DNA from 3 places in the Pelomonas margarita genome. Region 3 is predicted to be linked to each of the others. Evidence: riboswitches for the same ligand, from Rfam matches in the RefSeq annotation. Region 3 holds a riboswitch; each other region holds the start of a gene.

Region 1 (5,886 bases), on a different contig from region 3:
TGGCCTGCGCATCGGCCAACACCTTGCGCGCCTCGGTGCCGACGATCTCGTCGTCCAGGATGGCCGGGTAGGGGCCGGCCAGGTCCCAGGTCTGGAAGAACGGGCCCCAGTCGATGTACTTGGCCAGCTCGGCCAGGTCCAGATTCTTCAGCACGCGACGCCCGGTGAACTTCGGGGCGGGCGGCACGCGGCTCAAGTCCAGCGGCGCGGCGTTGGCGCGGGCGGCGGCCAGTGTGACCAGCGGCGTCTGCTTCTTGCCGGCGTGCAGGGCGCGGGTCTTCTCGATGTCGGCCTTCAGCTCGGCGATGTAGGCGGACGCGCGCTCGTCGGACAGCAGCTCCGAGCACACGCCCACGGCGCGCGACGCGTCGGGCACATAGACCACCGGGCCGTCGTAGTGCGGCGAGATCTTGACGGCGGTGTGCACGCGGCTGGTGGTGGCGCCGCCGATCAGCAGCGGCATGTGGCGCGACCGGAAGTAGTCGTCGCGCTGCATCTCGGCGGCGACGTGCTGCATCTCTTCGAGGCTGGGCGTGATGAGGCCGGACAGGCCGATGATGTCGGCGCCCTCTTCCTTCGCTTTGCGCAGGATGTCCTGGGCCGGCACCATGACGCCCATGTTCACGACCTCGTAGTTGTTGCACTGCAGGACCACCGTGACGATGTTCTTGCCGATGTCGTGCACATCGCCCTTGACGGTGGCGATGACGATCTTGCCCTTGGGTTTCACGTCGCCACCGGCCGCTTCCAGCTGGCGCTTTTCTTCTTCGATGTAGGGCACGAGGTGGGCAACGGCGCCCTTCATCACGCGGGCGCTCTTCACCACCTGAGGCAGGAACATCTTGCCCTGGCCGAACAGGTCGCCCACCACGTTCATGCCGGCCATCAGCGGGCCCTCGATGACGTGCAGCGGCCGGCCGCCGCTGGCGCTGATGGCCTGCCAGGCCTCCTCGGTGTCGGCCACGATGAAGTCGGTGATGCCATGCACCAGCGCATGGCTCAGCCGCGCGTTGACGTCACCGGCGCGCCAGGCCAGGCGGGCCGAGTCGTCCTTGCCGGCGCTCTTGGCGCGGTCGGCGATCTCGATCAGGCGCTCGCCCGCATCGGGCCGGCGGTTCAGCACCACGTCTTCAACGCGCTCGCGCAGCTCGGCGTCCAGGTCGTCATAGACGCCCACCATGCCAGCGTTGACGATGCCCATGTCCATGCCCGCCTGGATGGCGTGGTACAGGAACACCGTGTGGATGGCCTCGCGCACCGGCTCGTTGCCGCGGAAGCTGAACGACACGTTGGACACGCCGCCCGACACCTTCGCCCCGGGCAGGTTCTGCTTGATCCAGCGCGTAGCCTCGATGAAGTCCACCGCGTAGTTGTCGTGCTCCTCGATGCCCGTCGCGATCGCGAAGATGTTGGGGTCGAAGATGATGTCCTCGGGCGGGAAGTCCACCTCGTCGACGAGGACGCGGTAGGCCCGCGCGCAGATCTCGGTCTTGCGGGCGAAGGTGTCGGCCTGGCCCTGCTCGTCGAACGCCATGACGACGGCCGCCGCGCCGTAGCGCTTCACCAGCCGCGCCTGGCGCCGGAACTCGTCCTCGCCTTCCTTCAGCGAGATGGAGTTGACGATGCCCTTGCCCTGGATGCACTTCAGGCCCGCCTCAATGACGCTCCACTTGGACGAGTCCACCATCACCGGCACGCGGGCGATCTCGGGCTCGCTGGCCATCAGGTTCAGGAAGCGCACCATGGCGGCCTGGCTGTCCAGCATGGCCTCGTCCATGTTCACGTCGATGACCTGGGCGCCGTTCTCCACCTGCTGGCGGGCCACGGCCAGCGCCTCCTCGAACTGGCCGGCCAGGATCATTCGGGCGAAGGCCTTGGAACCGGTGACGTTGGTGCGCTCGCCGATATTGACGAACAGCGAGCCCTCGCCAATGGCGACAGGCTCCAGGCCGGAGAGCTTCAGGGGGGGCGGCGAAATGGTCATCGAGGCGGCTCGGGCTGAGGGTCGATGAGCGCCGTTCGTCGATATCCGAGCCTGGCAGGCCGAACACCCGTCGCAGCGCTCCTCGGAGAGCCGGGAATTCTACGCAGCGAGGCCTTCGCCAGGGCTCAAGAGCGGGTCGCAGCCCCCGAAGGCCCCGCAGAATCCGCGGCGCCATGGCCGCCGACCTCATTCCCCTGCCCGCCCACACGCTGCGCCTGGGCATGACGCTGCCCTACGACCTGTTCGACGCTGGCGGCAAGCTGCTGTTCGCACGCGGCCAAGTGCTGCGCGACTCGCCGTTGGTGCGCAGCCTCATGGCCGGCGGCGCCTGGGTCAACACGGCAGACACCGTGGAATACCAGCGCGCGCTGGCCCACCGGCTGGACACGCTGGTGATGCAGGACGTGCCAATCGCCGACATCGCCAAGGCCGACGCCAGCTTCCGCCTGGAGCCGCCGTCCGCCCCTCGGCCGGAGCCAGGCGCGCGGGAGGCCTGGTCGGACCTGCTGCTGCACACCCACCACCTGCTGCGCGATGGCGAGCACAACGACTTCCCCGCCCGCGTGGCCCTGCTGCGCGACGCCGCGCTGAAGCGCCTGCACGCCCAGCCCGACGCCACGCTGATGCTGCTGGTGTTCGAGACCAGCCAGGCCTTCGAGGACTACAGCGCCCGCCACGCGCTGCTGACGCTGGCGCTGTGCGAACTCGTCGCCCAGCAGCTGCAACTGCCCGCGCCGCTGCGCGAGACGCTGCACAACGCCGCGCTGACGATGAACCTCGGTGCCAGCACCGCGCATGACCGCCTAGCCAGCCAGACCGACCGCGCCACGCCCACCCAGCGCCACGCGCTCAGCGCCCACGGCGAGCGCGCCGCGCAGCGGCTGGCCCAGGCCGGTGTGACCGACGAGGTCTGGCTGACCGCTGTGCGCCTGCACCACGACGCCGGCCCCGGCCCGCTGGCCGCCCGCAGCGACGGCGAGAAGCTCGCGCGGCTGCTGCGCCGCATCGACCTGTTCGGCGCCCGTCTGTCCCCGCGCCGCAGCCGCACGGCCATGAGCGGCGCCTCGGCGGCCCGCGCCGTGTTCCTGGACGAACTGGGCCAGCCTGACGAGGCCGGCGCCGCCCTCATCAAGGCCGTAGGCCTGTACCCGCCCGGCACCATCGTGCGGCTGGCCAACGGCGAGGTGGGCATGGTGTTCAAGCGCGGCTACAGCGCCAACGAGCCGCTGGTGGCGGTGCTGATCGGCAAGAGCGGCAGCCCACTGTCCACCCCCGTGCCGCGCGACACCCGACTGGCCACGCAGGCCATTGCCGCCAGCCTCGCGCCGGTGGAGCTGAAGCTGCGGGTCAACCTGGACGCATTGCTGAAGCTGTAGCCCCTCGCCCAGCCGCCCGGCGCTCAGCCCCATCCGTCAGTGGGCTTGCGTTCACACGGCCAGGAAGATATTCTGTGTATACACAATATGCACAGCAGCCTCCTCATCTCCCAGGTCGACGCGCGGCCGATGTATCTGCAGATCACTGAGCAGATCCGCCAGCGCGTGGCCGCCGGAGACTGGCCGCCGGGCAAGGAGCTGCCGTCCATCCGTGCGCTGGCGGCTGACCTGAAGGTCAGCGTCATCACGGTGAAGCGGGCCTACCTGGACCTGGAGGCCGAGGGCGTCATCGTGACCCGCCACGGCAAGGGCTCCTTCGTCGCCGACGCCCAGGGTCTGGCCGTGGACATGCGGCTGGCGCAGCTGGACGAGCACCTGTGCGCGGCCGCTGAGATCGCCCGTTCGCTGGCCCTGCCCGAGCAGGACCTGCTAGACCGACTGCGCCATGCGCTGACCACCCAGGAGCCCGCGGCATGAGCGCGTCCCCCGTTTTCGAGATGACCGGCGTGAGCAAGGCCTTCCCCTTCTTCACGCTGAACGACGTGTCGCTGCGCCTGGCGCCCGGTCAGATCATGGGCCTCGTCGGCCCCAACGGCGCCGGCAAGAGCACCACCATCCGGCTACTGATGGGGCTGCTGACGGCCGACGCTGGCGAGGTGCGGCTGCTGGGCCAAGCCATGCCACGCGAGCAGGCCGCTGCCAAGGCCGACGTGGGCTTCGTCAGCGACGACATGCGGCTGTTCCCGCACGCCACGCTGGCCTGGCACATGGACTTCACCGCAGCCATCTACCCGGGTTGGGACGCGGCCTACGCCGCGCGGCTGCTCAAGCGCTTCGGCCTGCGCGCCGAGCAGCCGGTCAAGGGCCTGTCCACAGGTGAGCATGGCAAGGCGCTGCTGCTGCTGGCGCTGGCACGCCGTCCGCGCCTGCTGGTACTGGATGAGCCCACGTCGGGCATGGACCCCGTCGCCCGCCACGAGCTGCTGACCGAGTTCATGGACGTACTGCGCGACGAGGATCGCGCCATCCTGTTCTCCTCCCACAACACGCTGGACGTGGAGCGCATCTCCGACCGCCTCGCCTTCATCGACCGCGGCCACGTGGTGGCGGCCAGCGACACGGCGGACTTCCTCGAACGCTGGCGCCGCGTGCAGCTGCGCCTGCCGCCCGGGCAGGCCCTGGCGGCGCTGCCCGAGGTGGTCCACTGCGAGCGCGACGGCGGCCTCGCCACGCTGACCGTGAACGGCTTCAGCGAGGCCTGGCTGGCCCGGCTGAACGCCCCGGCACAGGCTGTGCAGCGCATGAGCCTGGAGGAGATCTTCGTCGCCACCGTCATGCACAGCCGCAACGTCCAGGAAGGCCTCACCGCATGAACGCCCTCACCACCCGGCTGCTCGCCAAGGAGCTCCACCAGCACGGCGCGCTGATGACCGCCGCCACCGCCGCGGGTCTGGCCGCGCTGCCGCTGGCGCTCACCGGCGGCGCGGGCTTTCACGTGGCCTTCGTCGTGTGGCTCACGGCGGTCATCGCGCTGGGCGTGATGCTGGCTATGTTCGGCGTCAGCAACGAGCGCAAGGAGCGCGCGCGCCTGTTCGTGCTCAGCCTGCCGCTGTCGCCGCTCGACTACGTGCGCATCAAGCTGTTGGGGCTGGTGGCCTGCTTTGTGCTGCCCTGGGTCGTGTTGAGCGCGGGCGCCGTGGCGCTGGTGGTGGCGCTGCCGGGCCTCGCCGACGGCCTGCTGCCCTACACCGTGCTGCTGTGCGCCTACCTGCTGCTGAACTACGCGCTGGTGCTGAGCGCGGCGCTGCACATCGCCTCGGAGGCCGGCATGGGCGGCGTGATCATCCTGACCAACATGTCGGTGTCGCTGTTCCTAGCCGGCGTCGGCCGCCTGCCCGGCATCGGCGAGCACATGGGCGCCGCCGCGCCCGTGTGGACGGCCACGTTCTGGCTGCTGCTGGCCGCCGAGCTGGCCGCCACCCTGCTGGCCCTGTGCCTGCCGCTGTTCTTCGCCGCGCGACGGCGAGACGCCCTCTAGGAGGAAATCCATGTCCACCCACCCCAACGCCGAGCGGCTCCATGCCCTCGACGCCGTGCGGAGCTTTGCCCTGTTGCTGGGCGTGGCCTTCCACGCCGCGCTGTCCTTCATCCCCGGCCTGCCCCCCGGCCTGTGGGCGATGACGGATCACTCGCCCAGCGCCTTCCTCGGCGATGCGAGCTTCGTCGCGCACAGCTTCCGCATGACGCTGTTCTTTTTCATCGCCGGTTTCTTCGGCCGCCTGCTGCGCCAGCGGTTGGGCACGCGCGGCTTCTGGGTCAACCGCGGCCAGCGCATCGCGCTGCCGCTGATCGTTGGCTGGCTGCTGCTGTTCCCGGCCATCGCGCTCGTGTGGCACGTGGGCCTGCAGAAGGTCTTCCACGGTGTGCCGCCAGCCCTGCCCGAGCTGCCCCAGGCACCCGGCGCGTTCCCGCTGACGCACCTGTGGTTCCTCTACCAGCTGCTGTGGCTGTACGCCGGCGCGCTGC
Region 2 (5,886 bases), on a different contig from region 3:
CGGGCCTTGACGGAGTTGCCGTCGAACTGCACATAGTCCGCCTGGACGCCGGCGGCCTTCAGCGCGGCCTCAACGCGTTCCTGCATCGAGGCGTCGACCTTGACGGTCACCTTGCCGCTGGACACCTGCACCGCCGGCGCTTCGCCGAAGAAGTTGGGCAGGGTGTAGAGCGTGCCGATCAGCAACGCGACGAGCAGGATCGCGTACTTCCAGAGCGGATAGCGGTTCATTCGAGACTTTCTGATCAGCGCCGCAGCGGGCACCCGGAGGTGGCGTCGCGCCGGCTTACTTCAAGCTGCCTTGACGGACCCTTTAGGGAGAACCTGGGTGATGGCGCTGCGCTGCAGCTGCAGCTCAACGCCGTTGGCGACTTCGATGTGGATGAAGTTGTCGCCCAGCTTGCTGACCTTGCCGAGGATGCCGCCGGCCGTCACGACCTCGTCGCCCTTGGCGATCGCCTCGATCATGGCCTTGTGCTCCTTCTGGCGCTTCATCTGCGGCCGGATCATGACGAAATAGAGCACCACAAACATCAGCACCAGCGGCAGCATGCCGAGGAGGCCGGACTCGGTACTGGCGGCCGGAGCGGCGGCCTGGGCGTAGGCGTTGGAGATGAACACGTTGATTTCCTTGAAGATCTGATCGCTCGTCGGGCGGCTGCGGCCACCGCAAAGCAACCTTGGATTCTAGTGCCGGGGCGCGGGACGATCCGCCCGCCTGCTAACCTGGAACACCCCCGCCTCGCCGGCCGCCGCCGCCCCGCATGAACGCCTCCCCCGACCTCGCGGCGCTGCGCCGCCACGCCGTCGCGCGCAGCCTGTTCGCCCCCGCCACGCTAATGGCGGCCGTGGAGCGCCTGGGCGGATTCGTACAGGCCGACCCGCTGCGCGCGCCGGCACGAGCCCAGGACCTCACGCTGCGCCACCGCGTCAAGGGCTACCGGGCCGGCGATCTGGAGCGCCGCTACCCCAGGCTCGACCTGCAGGAAGACTTCTTCATCAACTACGGCTTCGTGACGCCGGCGCTGCGCGCGCTCATGCACCCGCGCACCGCGCGCCGCGAATGGGATGCCGCGCGCTGGCAGCTCGCTCGTGCCGTGCTGGCGGAGGTCGAGCGGCTGGGCGAGGCCCACCCTGCCGAGGTGGATGCGGCACTGGGTCACGGCCCGGTGAAGAACTGGTTTGGCGGCAACAGCCGGCTGTCGACCGAGTTGCTGGACGGCCTCCACTTCCGCGGCCATCTGGATGTGGTGCGACGCGACAACGGCACGCGCGTCTACCGCCTCGCACACCCCTGGCAGCCGCCAACCGACCCGCAGGCCGCGATGGACGCGCTGGCCGATGCGGTGATTCAGAAGTACGCGCCTCTGCCAGCCGGCAGCCTGTCAACGCTGATCAGCATGCTGGCCGGCGGCGCCCGCCAGTGGCAGGCGCTGCGCAAGCCCACGCTGGCCCGGGCCAAGGCGCGGCTGGCACATGCCCACGTGGACGGCGTGGACTGGTACTGGCCCGCCGACGAAGACCCCCGGCAAGGCTGGCGCATCCCGACGCAGGTGCGGCTGCTGGCGCCCTTCGACCCCGTGGTGTGGGACCGCCGCCGCTTCGAGCTGCTGTGGGGCTGGGCCTATCGCTTCGAGGCCTACACACCGGCGCCCAAGCGGGTGCGCGGCCACTACGCGCTGCCGCTGTTGTGGCGCGACCAGGTCATCGGCTGGGCCAATGCCAGCGTGAAAGGCGGCGCGCTGACGGTCGACGTCGGCTATGTGGCCGGCAAGCCGCCGCGCGAGGCCGCCTTTGCTCCGGCGCTGGACGCCGAGGTGGCACGCCTGCACGACTTCCTCGGCCTGGGCGGCTGAAGCCCCCACGGTCTTGACCGCGATCAAGCCGGGCCGGCACGGCCGCGCGCAGCATCGTCATCCAACCGTCATCAAGAGGAGCGATGCCTATGCCCACCCCGCCCCGCGCCCGCAGCGCCGACCCCGCTCGCCCGACCCCGCGACGCAGCAGCGCCCGCCGCACCACGGCCGGCGACACCTCGCCCCGGCTGGATGCGGCCGGGCTGGAGAAGCACCGCGTCGCCCGCGCCACCACGCGCCACCAGGCCATGGGCAGCGAGACGCTGGCCGAGCTGCTACGCCGCCACCAGCAGGGCGATGCCGGCCCGCAGGCACTGGCGGAGGATCTGGCCACGCTGCTGGACGGCAGCTCGCCCGACGAGCGCCGCCATCTGCGTCGCGCGCTGCGCCAGCACGAGGACGCCATCACCCCCGAGGCGGAGGCGGACGTCGACACTGCGTTGAACCCGCGCTGGCGCCAGGGCGGCTATCCGTACAAGAACCTGCTCTCGCGCAGGAACTACGAGAAACAGAAGTACCGGCTGCAAATGGAACTTCTGAAGCTGCAGGCCTGGGTGAAGGAAACCGGCGCACGCGTCGTCATCCTCTTCGAGGGGCGCGACGCGGCCGGCAAGGGCGGCACCATCAAGCGCTTCATGGAGCACCTCAACCCGCGCGGCGCCCGCGTCGTGGCACTGGAGAAGCCCAGCGAGGTGGAACGCGGCCAGTGGTACTTCCAGCGCTACGTGTCCCACCTGCCGACAGCCGGCGAGATCGTGCTGTTCGACCGCAGCTGGTACAACCGTGCCGGCGTCGAGCGGGTCATGGGCTTTTGCTCCGAGACGGAATACCAGGAGTTCCTGCGCCAGACGCCGGAGTTCGAGCGCCAACTGGTGCGCTCGGGCATCCACCTGTTCAAATTCTGGTTCTCGGTCAGCCGCGCCGAGCAGCGCCGCCGCTTCAAGGAGCGCAAGCTGCACCCGCTCAAGCAGTGGAAGCTCAGCCCCATCGACATGGCCAGCCTGGACAAGTGGGACGACTACACACGCGCCAAGGAGGCGATGTTCCTGCACTGCGACACGTCCGACGCGCCCTGGACCGTCATCAAGAGCGATTGCAAGAAGCGCGCACGCCTGAACGCGATGCGCTTCGTGCTGAACCGCCTGCCCTACGCCGAGCGCAAACCCGAGCGCGTGGGCGCCGTGGACCCGCTCATCGTCGGGCGGCCGGCACTCGTTTCCATGCCGGGCGACGATTTGTTGGCAGGGGGTGGCGCGAGCTGAGCGCGCACGCGACGCCGAGCATCGCTAGAATCTGTGGCTTCCGAGGAGCGTTGCAACCTCAGCACCCTTGAGGCCAGGCTCGGAACAGACACCCTGCAACTGCGCTCACCCGCTGACCGACGGTCGGGGTGAGCCATGTACTCTCCTCCGGCACGCGCCAGCGGCTTCATTCCCTGAAGGAGCCGTCATGACCGCCAACCTCCCCGCCCACATCGTCAAGGACCTGTCGCTGGCCGACTGGGGCCGCAAGGAAATCAAGATCGCCGAGCACGAGATGCCGGCGCTGATGGCTATTCGGCGCGAATACGCCGCGTCGCAGCCGCTGAAGGGTGCGCGCGTCACCGGCTCGCTGCACATGACCATCCAGACGGCCGTACTGGTCGAGACGCTGCAGGCGCTGGGCGCCGAAGTGCGCTGGGCTTCGTGCAACATCTTCTCGACGCAGGATCACGCCGCCGCCGCGCTTGCTGCCGTCGGCACGCCCGTGTTCGCCTACAAGGGCGAGACGCTGGAGGACTACTGGGACTACACCCACCGCATCTTCGAATTCGCCGGCAAGGGCGAGCCGGGCGAAGGCCCCAACATGATCCTGGACGACGGTGGCGACGCGACGCTGCTGATGCACCTGGGTCAGAAGGCCGAGAAGGACCTGTCCGTGCTGGCCAACCCCGGCAGCGAGGAAGAGCGCATCCTGTTCGCCGCCATCAAGAAGAAGGTTGCCGAAGACGGCACCTGGTACACCCGCAAGGCGGCCGAGATCATCGGCGTGACGGAAGAAACCACCACCGGCGTGCTGCGCCTGAACGAGATGGCGGCCAAGGGCACGCTGCAGTTCCGGGCCATCAACGTGAACGACTCCGTCACGAAGAGCAAGTTCGACAACCTCTACGGCTGCCGCGAAAGCCTGGTGGACGCCATCAAGCGCGCCACCGACGTGATGGTGGCCGGCAAGATCGCCGTCGTGGCGGGCTACGGCGACGTGGGCAAGGGCTCGGCGCAGGCGCTGCGCGCGCTGTCGGCCCAGGTCTGGGTGACTGAGATCGACCCCATCTGCGCGCTGCAGGCCGCGATGGAAGGCTACCGCGTCGTGACGATGGAATACGCCGCCGACAAGGCCGACATCTTCGTGACCGCCACAGGCAACAAGAACGTCATCCGCCGCGAGCACATGGAGGCGATGAAGAACAACGCCATCGTCTGCAACATTGGCCACTTCGACAACGAGATCGACGTCGCGTCCATCGAGAACTGCACCTGGGACGAGATCAAGCCGCAGGTCGACCACGTCATCTTCCCGGATGGCAAGCGCATCATCCTGCTGGCCAAGGGCCGCCTGGTGAACCTGGGCTGCGGCACGGGCCACCCGAGCTACGTGATGAGCTCGTCGTTCGCCAACCAGACCATTGCCCAGATCGAGCTGTTCGCCCACAAGGAGCGCTACGAAGCCGGCAAGGTCTACGTGCTGCCCAAGCACCTGGACGAGAAGGTCGCCCTGCTGCAGCTGACCACGCTGAACGCGCAGCTGTCGCAACTGACCGACGAGCAGGCGGCCTACATCGGCGTGAGCAAGGCCGGCCCGTTCAAGGCCAACACCTACCGCTACTGATCCAAGCCATGCAGCCCCCACGCTCACTCCGTTCGCTGCCCCCCGAGGGAGCGCGTCAGCGCCTTCGGGCGGCCGGGCGCCGCTGACATGCGCGCTGACCAGCTCCTCGTCGCCCAAGGCCTGGCCCCGACCCGCTCGGTGGCCCAGCGCCTCATCGCGAACGGCGCAGCCGAATGGGCTGCGCCCACCGGCTGGGCCGCACTGAAAAAGGCCGGCGAGGACCTGCCCGAGACGGCGCAGCTGCGCGTCACCGACGACGCGGAGCTGCGCTACGTGTCGCGCGGCGGGCTCAAGCTGGAAGGCGCGCTGGCCCGCGCGGGCCTGGATCTGACCGACCACACCGTGCTCGACCTGGGCCAGAGCACCGGTGGCTTCACCGACTGCCTGCTGGCCAACGGCGTGCGCCACGTGGTGGGCGTGGATGTGGGCCACGGGCAGCTGCATGCGCGGCTGCAGGCAGACCCACGCGTCACCGCACTGGAAGGCGTGCACGTGCGCGAGCTCGACGCACTGCGCCCGCACTCACCCACGGGCGGCTTCACGCTCATCGTGGGCGACCTGAGCTTCATCACCATGGTGGGCAGCCTGCCGCACCTGCTGCCCTGGCTGGAGGTGCACGGCCACCTGCTGCTGCTCATCAAGCCGCAGTTCGAGCTGGGCCCGCAGGCACTGGACAAGCGCGGCCTCGTCAAGGACGAGGCCGACTACGTTGCGCTGGAGGCACGCGTGCGCCTGGCCTGCACGGCGCTGGGTCTGAAGGTGCTCGACTACTTCGACAGCCCCATCACCGGCGGTGATGGCAACCGCGAATTTTTTCTACACGCGTCCCGATGAGCACGTCCGTTTCCTTCGAATTCTTCCCGCCCAACACGCCGGTCGGCGTCGACAAGCTCAAAACCGTGGTGCAGGAGCTGGGTGCACTGCAGCCCCAGTACTTCAGCGTCACCTACGGCGCCGGCGGCTCCACGCGCGACAAGACGCTGGCCGCTGTCATGGACATCGCCGGCGCCGGCTTCGACGCTGCGCCGCACCTGAGCTGCGTGGGCTCCACGCGCGAGAACATCGCCGAAATCCTGGCCACCTACCGTGAGCGCGGCATCCGCCGCGTCGTCGCGCTGCGCGGCGACCTGCCCAGCGGCACGGCCACGGCGGGCGAGTTCCGC
Region 3 (5,886 bases):
GTCAGAACCGGGCGGCGACGTCCTCGGCCAGCGCGAGCGCGGCCGTCAGCCCGGGCGACTCGATGCCGAACAGCTGCACCAGGCCCGGCGTGCCGGTGTCGATGCGGAAGTCCGGCGCGGCCTCGCCCGGGCCACCCAGCTTGGGCCGGATGCCGCTGTAGGCCGGCTGCAGCGCGCCGGCCGGCAGGCCGGGCCAGTAGCCGCGCACCTCGGCCTCGAACGCAGGTGCCAGCGCCGGGTCGACGGCGTAGGCCAGCGTGGCGGGGTCGGTGTCGGGCAGCCACTGCACATCGGGGCCGAAGCGCGCCTGGCCGCCCAGGTCCAGTGTCAGGTGCACGCCCAGGCCGCCGTCCACCGGCAGCGGGTAGATCAGGCGCGAGAAGGGCGCCCGCCCGGCCAGCGAGAAGTAGTGGCCACGCGCGAAACGCAAGGCCGGCGCCGGTGTGCCCAGCGACGCCGCCACCTGCGCTGCGAACAGCCCCGCCGCGTTGATGACGACCCGCGCCCCTATCGCGAAGTCGCTGCCGACCTGCAGCCGCCAGCCGTCGCCGTCACGCCGGCCGCCGGTCACCGGGCTGGCCAGCGCCAGCATGGCGCCGGCCTGCTCGGCATCGCCCAGCAGCGCCGTCATCAGGCCATGGCTGTCGACGATGCCGCTGGACGGCGACAGCAGCGCGCCTGCGGCCTGCAGCGCGGGCTCCAGGGCCAGCGTTTCGGCGCGTGCCAGCAGGCGCAGATCGTCCACGCCGTTGGCGGCGCCGCTGGCGGCGAGCGCTTGCAGCCGCACGACGTCCTCGGGCCGTGTCGCGACGACCAGCTTGCCGCAGCGCCGGTGCGCGATGCCCCGCGCAGCGCAATAGTCGTACAGCAGTGCCTTGCCGCGCACGCACAGCCGCGCCTTCAGGCTGCCGGCCGGGTAGTAGAGCCCGGCGTGGATGACCTCGCTGTTGCGCGACGAGATGCCGGTGCCGATGGCGCCGGCCGCTTCGATCACGACGACCTCACGGCCGCGCAGCGCCAGTTCGCGCGCGATGGCCAGGCCCACGACGCCCGCGCCGATGACGGCAATGTCCACTTGATCCATGCCGGTGAGCCTAGCACCCGACCCCGAGCCCGGCAGGATCCTAGAATCCGGCCACACCGCGTGGCGGTGACGTCCCGCCGAGGGGTGCTGCGACGGAGCCCGGTCTCCGCCACGCTCGGTGCCGACGACGGGACAAGGGCGCCCTCTGTGAACCAGGGCTGTTCGTGTCTGCTATCCCTCCTTCCGCGTCCATACGCACCATCCTGCCGTTGGCCTTCGTCACAGGCGTCAGCATGGCCGCGATGGATCTCTACCTGCCCGCCGTGCCCGCCTTGCAGCTGGGCATGGGTATCAGCGTGTCGTTGGCTCAGGCCACCGTGGCCGTCTACCTCGCCGGCCTGGCCGGCGCGCAGCTGCTATGGGGCGAGCTGCTGAACCGGCTGGGCCCGCGCCGGTGCCTGCAGATCGGCCTGGCGCTGCTGGCGCTGACCAGTCTGGGCTGCGCGATGGCGCCGGGCATCGAGTGGCTGCTGCTGTGCCGGCTGCTGCAGGGCGTGGCGGCGGCGGCGGCCACCGTCGTGGCGCCCACTGTCGTGCGCGCCACGCTGGGCGATGCCGATGTCGTGCGCGGCATCGCCGCCATCTCGATGGTGGAAGCCATCGTGCCGGCGGCCGGCCCCGTGCTGGGCGCGCTGATGCTGCAGGTGGTGGACTGGCGCGGCACCTTCTGGGTGCTGGCGGCGCTGTCGCTGCTGGTGTTGCCCTGGGTGGTGAAGATCGCGCCGCGCGAGCTGCCCGGGCTCAACCTTGACCACGATGCCAGCTACGCCACCATCCTGCGCAACCGCAGCTACCTGCGCCTGGCCCTGTCGCATGCGCTGTGCATCGGCGCGCTGCTGACCTTCCTGGCCAGTGCGCCGCAGCTGCTGCACCACGCGCTGGGCCTGGGCCCGCAGGCCTTCCCGCTGCTGCAGGTGCTGGGCGTGGGCTCGTTCATGCTGGGTGCGTCGCAGTCAGGTCGGCTGTCAAAGCGTCTGGGCCATGCGCGCATCGTGCGGCTGGGGGCCTCGCTGCAGGTACTGGCCTGTGGGCTGGCGCTGGCCGGCGCCGCTTTGGGCATGCTGACCTACGCGGCGGTGGCGGCCTACTGGATGTGCTTCTGCGGCGCGTTGGCTCTGCGGGGGCCGGCCACCTTTGTCGACGCGCTGGCCGTGCCGCCCGCGCAGATGGGCCGTGCGACGGCGCTGCTGGTGCTGGCGTTGCTGGCGGCCGGGGCCCTGGGCACGCAGCTGGTGGCGCCCTTCCTGGATGGCGATGCCGGCGCGGTGCCGGTGTTCTGCGGCGTGGGGCTGCAGCTGCTGGTGAGCGCGGCACTGGTGTGGCGTTATCCGGCCGTGCAGGCGGTGCCGGGGCGTGCCTAAGGCCTGATCTCGACAGCGCGAAAGCGCTGGCGCGCTTCGGGGAGGTCCTTGTGCAGCGAGCCATCGTCGCTGAGCAGCGTCAAGCGGCCGTCAGGCCAGGCGAACAGGCCTTCGGGGCGCAGGTCGCCCAGGTCCAGCGACGTGGCCTGTGGGGTGTCGCCCGCGCGCCCGGTCCAGTGAAAAAGCTGGAAGCGGCCGCCATCGCCCGGCAGGCCGGCGGCGATCAGGTAGCTGCCGTTGGCCAGCCGCTCCAGGCTGCGCACGCCCAGGCCGGCCAGATCCAGCGTGAGCGCGCTGCCGAAGCGTGCCGGCCCGCCGCCGGGCACGACGAGCTCAGCCGGGTTCAGCAGCGGGATCAGCAGCGCGCGGCCCCGGTGCAGCGGGTTGCGCAGGCCGATCAGCAGGCTGCCCTGCGGCCCTTCGGCCAGGCCCTCGATGTTGAAGCCGCCGGGCAGTTCGGGTGCCAGCCGGGCTGCGTCGGCCAGCTTCAGTGCAGCCAGCGCGGGCGATGCGATCAGGTCGTCCAGCAGCCGCGTGTAGGGCGTGCCGACGGCGCGCACGGTGGGGCCGGCGCCGATGTCGGTAGCGAAGAAGCGCTGCCGGTCCTCACGCACCTTGCCCTTGGCGTTGCGGGCATGCGAGGCAATCCAGTAGAGGCGGCTGCCGACGCGGGCTGCGCCTTCGAGGTCGGCTTCCTTGCGGGCGCCCAGGAAGGCGCTGAGGTCCACCTCACGCACCGCGGCAGGCAGGCCCCGGCGGTAGATGACGAGGCGGTTGTGCTCGTCGTTGGCGACGACGAAGTGCGCGTCGTCCAGCGCGATGCCGGCCGACGCGTCGCTCAGGCCCACATGCTGCACGGCCGAGCCGGCCACCAGCGCGAGGGCCAGCGCGGCCATCATGCAGCCAGCGGCTCGGTGCGGGCCAGCAGCCAGGCCAGTGCCGCGCCGCTCACCAGTGGCTGTAGGCGCTCGCGCACGGTGGCGTGGTAGCTGTTCAGCCAGACAAGTTCGTCAGCGCGCATCAGGCTCAGGTCGATGCAGCGCGTATCGATAGGGCACAGCGTCAGCGTCTCGAAGGCCAGCATCTCGCCGAAGGCGTTGTGCTCGGGTGTGTCGATGGCCACGTTGAGCACCAGGTTCTCGATGCGCACACCCCACTGGCCAGGCCGGTACAGGCCGGGTTCGATGGACGTGATCATGCCGGGCTCCATCGCCATCGTGGGCTCGGGGATGGCTTTGCTGATGCTCTGCGGGCCCTCGTGCACGTTCATGAAGTAGCCCACGCCGTGACCGGTGCCGTGGCCGTAGTCCAGGCCGTGCTGCCACAGCGGCGCGCGGGCTATGGCGTCCAGCATGGGGCTCAGCGTGCCGCGCGGAAAGCGCGTGGCGGACAGCGCGATGGTGCCCTTGAGCACCAGCGTGTAGTCGCGCTTCTGCGCGGCGCTGACGCTGCCGATGGGCCACACGCGGGTGATGTCGGTCGTGCCGCCCAGGTACTGGCCGCCGGAGTCGATCAGCAGCAGGCCGTCGCCGTCGATGTGGGCGAAGGACTCGGGCAGCGCGCGGTAGTGGGGCAGGGCGCCGTTGGCCTGCCAGCCGGCGATGGTGGAGAACGACAGCCCCACGAAGCCGGGGCGCTTGCGGCGCGCGGCGGTGAGGCGCTCGTCCACGTCCAGCTCGCTCCAGCGCTCGCCACGCGCGAGCGAGGCCTCGAACTCGGCGTAGAACTCGCACATGGCTGCGCCGTCCTCGGCCATGGCCTGGCGGATGAAGACGGCCTCGGCCGGGGTCTTGCGGCTCTTGAACAGCGTGCTGGGGTTGATCTGCTCGATCAGTTTCACGCCGGCTGGCGCGGCCTCACGCAGGCCCAGCGTGACGCGGCGGGGGTCGATCAGCAGCGCGGCCTGCGCCGGCAGTGCGGCCAGCGCGCCGGCAGCCTCGCCGTACGGCGCGAGCTGGATGCCGTCGGCCGCCAGGCGCGCGCTCAGGTCGGCGGGAACCTTGCCGTCGGCGATGAAAAGGCGGCCACCGGCCGCATCCAGCAGCAGGTGGGCGATGAAGACGGGGTTGCACTCCACGTCGCTGCCGCGCAGGTTCAGCAGCCAGGCGACGTCGTCGACGGTGGACACCAGGTGGTGCGTGGCGCCGATGCCGGCCATGGCCGCGCGCACGCGGGCCAGCTTGTCGACACGCGTGACGGCGGCCTGCGGCGGCAGGTGCTCGTAGACGGGCTCGGTGGGCAGGCCGGGGCGGTCGTCCCAGGCCTGCTGGACCAGGTCCAGGTCGGTGCGCAGCGCAACGCCCTTGGCGCTCAGGCCGGCGCGTAGCGCCTTGGCAAGCGCCAGACCCAGCACCTGGCCGTCGACGGCCAGGGCCTGACCGGGCTGCAGGTGGGTGGCGATCCAGTCGATGTACTGCGTGGAGGCGCCGGACGTGGTTTTCTCCAGCGCGATGCCGCTGCCGGCCAGCTGCACCTCGGCCTGTGCCCAGTAGCGGCTGTCGGCGAACAGCGCGGCGCCGTCCCGCGTGACGACCAGGTTGCCCATGGAGCCAGTGAAACCGGAGGCCCATTCCCGGCCCTGCCAGCGCTGCGGCAGGTACTCGGAGAGGTGCGGGTCGGCGGACGGCACCAGCACGGCGTGGGTGCCGGTGGCGATCAGGGCATCGCGCAGGCGTTCGATGCGTAGGCGGGTGGTGGAGGTTCGGGCGTCCATGGTGGCGGACCTTGTCGGCAGCAACGGTGCGCCGATTCTAGGTTTGGGCCCTCAGAGCTCCGTTCGTAATGCCCACAGTTCCGGGAAGAGCACCACCTCCAGCATCTTGCGCAGGTAGCTGACGCCGCCGGTGCCGCCGGTGCCGCGCTTGAAGCCGATGACGCGCTCCACCGTCGTGACATGGCGGAAGCGCCAGAGCCGGAACGCATCTTCCAAGTCCACCAGCTCCTCGCCCATTTGGTAGAGGTCCCAGTGCTGCTGCGGCGCGCGGTAGACGGTGAGCCAGGCGTCCTTGACGCCGTCGGCGGCGGCGTAGGGCTGTGTCCAGTCGCGCTGCGTGTGCGAGGCCGGCACGGCGATGCCGCGGCGGGCCATCAGCTGCAGCACCTCGTCGTACAACGACGGGGCCTCGTAGGCGGCCTGCACCTGGGCCAGCAGGTCGGCGCGGTGCTCGTGGGGCTTGAGCATGGCCGGGTTCTTGTTGCCCAGCATGAACTCGATGCGCCGGTACTGCGCGCTCTGGAAGCCGCTGCTCTTGGCGAGGTAGGGACGGATGGCGCTGTACTCGGGCGGTGTCATCGTGGCCAGCACATCCCAGGCATGCACGAGCTGTTCCATGATGCGCGAGACGCGCGCCAACATCTTGAAGGCCTCGGGCAGACGTTCCGCCGCGACGTGGGCGACCGCCGCCTGCAGCTCGTGAAGCATCAGCTTCATCCACAGCTCCG

Evidence for each region. A riboswitch is a leader RNA that binds a small molecule or an ion and turns the genes downstream of it on or off. The one in region 3 is predicted to bind S-adenosylhomocysteine.
Region 1: another riboswitch for S-adenosylhomocysteine. It lies ahead of metH (methionine synthase); the one in region 3 lies ahead of ACG0Z3_RS11655 (MFS transporter).
Region 2: another riboswitch for S-adenosylhomocysteine. It lies ahead of ahcY (adenosylhomocysteinase); the one in region 3 lies ahead of ACG0Z3_RS11655 (MFS transporter).

Annotation. Positions count from the first base shown of each region.
Region 1 is NZ_JBIGHW010000009.1:67,832-73,717, forward strand. Features, by position in the region: gene metH (methionine synthase) at 1-1,984, opposite strand, end outside; S-adenosyl-L-homocysteine riboswitch at 2,004-2,074, opposite strand; gene ACG0Z3_RS16325 (HD-GYP domain-containing protein) at 2,158-3,360, shown strand; gene ACG0Z3_RS16330 (GntR family transcriptional regulator) at 3,448-3,837, shown strand; gene ACG0Z3_RS16335 (ABC transporter ATP-binding protein) at 3,834-4,733, shown strand; gene ACG0Z3_RS16340 (ABC transporter permease) at 4,730-5,398, shown strand; gene ACG0Z3_RS16345 (acyltransferase family protein) at 5,409-5,886, shown strand, end outside.
Region 2 is NZ_JBIGHW010000010.1:121,932-127,817, forward strand. Features, by position in the region: gene secD (protein translocase subunit SecD) at 1-230, opposite strand, end outside; gene yajC (preprotein translocase subunit YajC) at 291-620, opposite strand; gene ACG0Z3_RS17475 (DNA glycosylase AlkZ-like family protein) at 764-1,855, shown strand; gene ppk2 (polyphosphate kinase 2) at 1,939-3,117, shown strand; S-adenosyl-L-homocysteine riboswitch at 3,154-3,231, shown strand; gene ahcY (adenosylhomocysteinase) at 3,305-4,723, shown strand; gene ACG0Z3_RS17490 (TlyA family RNA methyltransferase) at 4,811-5,557, shown strand; gene metF (methylenetetrahydrofolate reductase [NAD(P)H]) at 5,554-5,886, shown strand, end outside.
Region 3 is NZ_JBIGHW010000005.1:183,097-188,982, reverse strand. Features, by position in the region: gene ACG0Z3_RS11660 (NAD(P)/FAD-dependent oxidoreductase) at 2-1,084, opposite strand; S-adenosyl-L-homocysteine riboswitch at 1,158-1,235, shown strand; gene ACG0Z3_RS11655 (MFS transporter) at 1,249-2,445, shown strand; gene ACG0Z3_RS11650 (DUF3616 domain-containing protein) at 2,442-3,344, opposite strand; gene ACG0Z3_RS11645 (aminopeptidase P family protein) at 3,341-5,158, opposite strand; gene kynA (tryptophan 2,3-dioxygenase) at 5,210-5,886, opposite strand, start outside.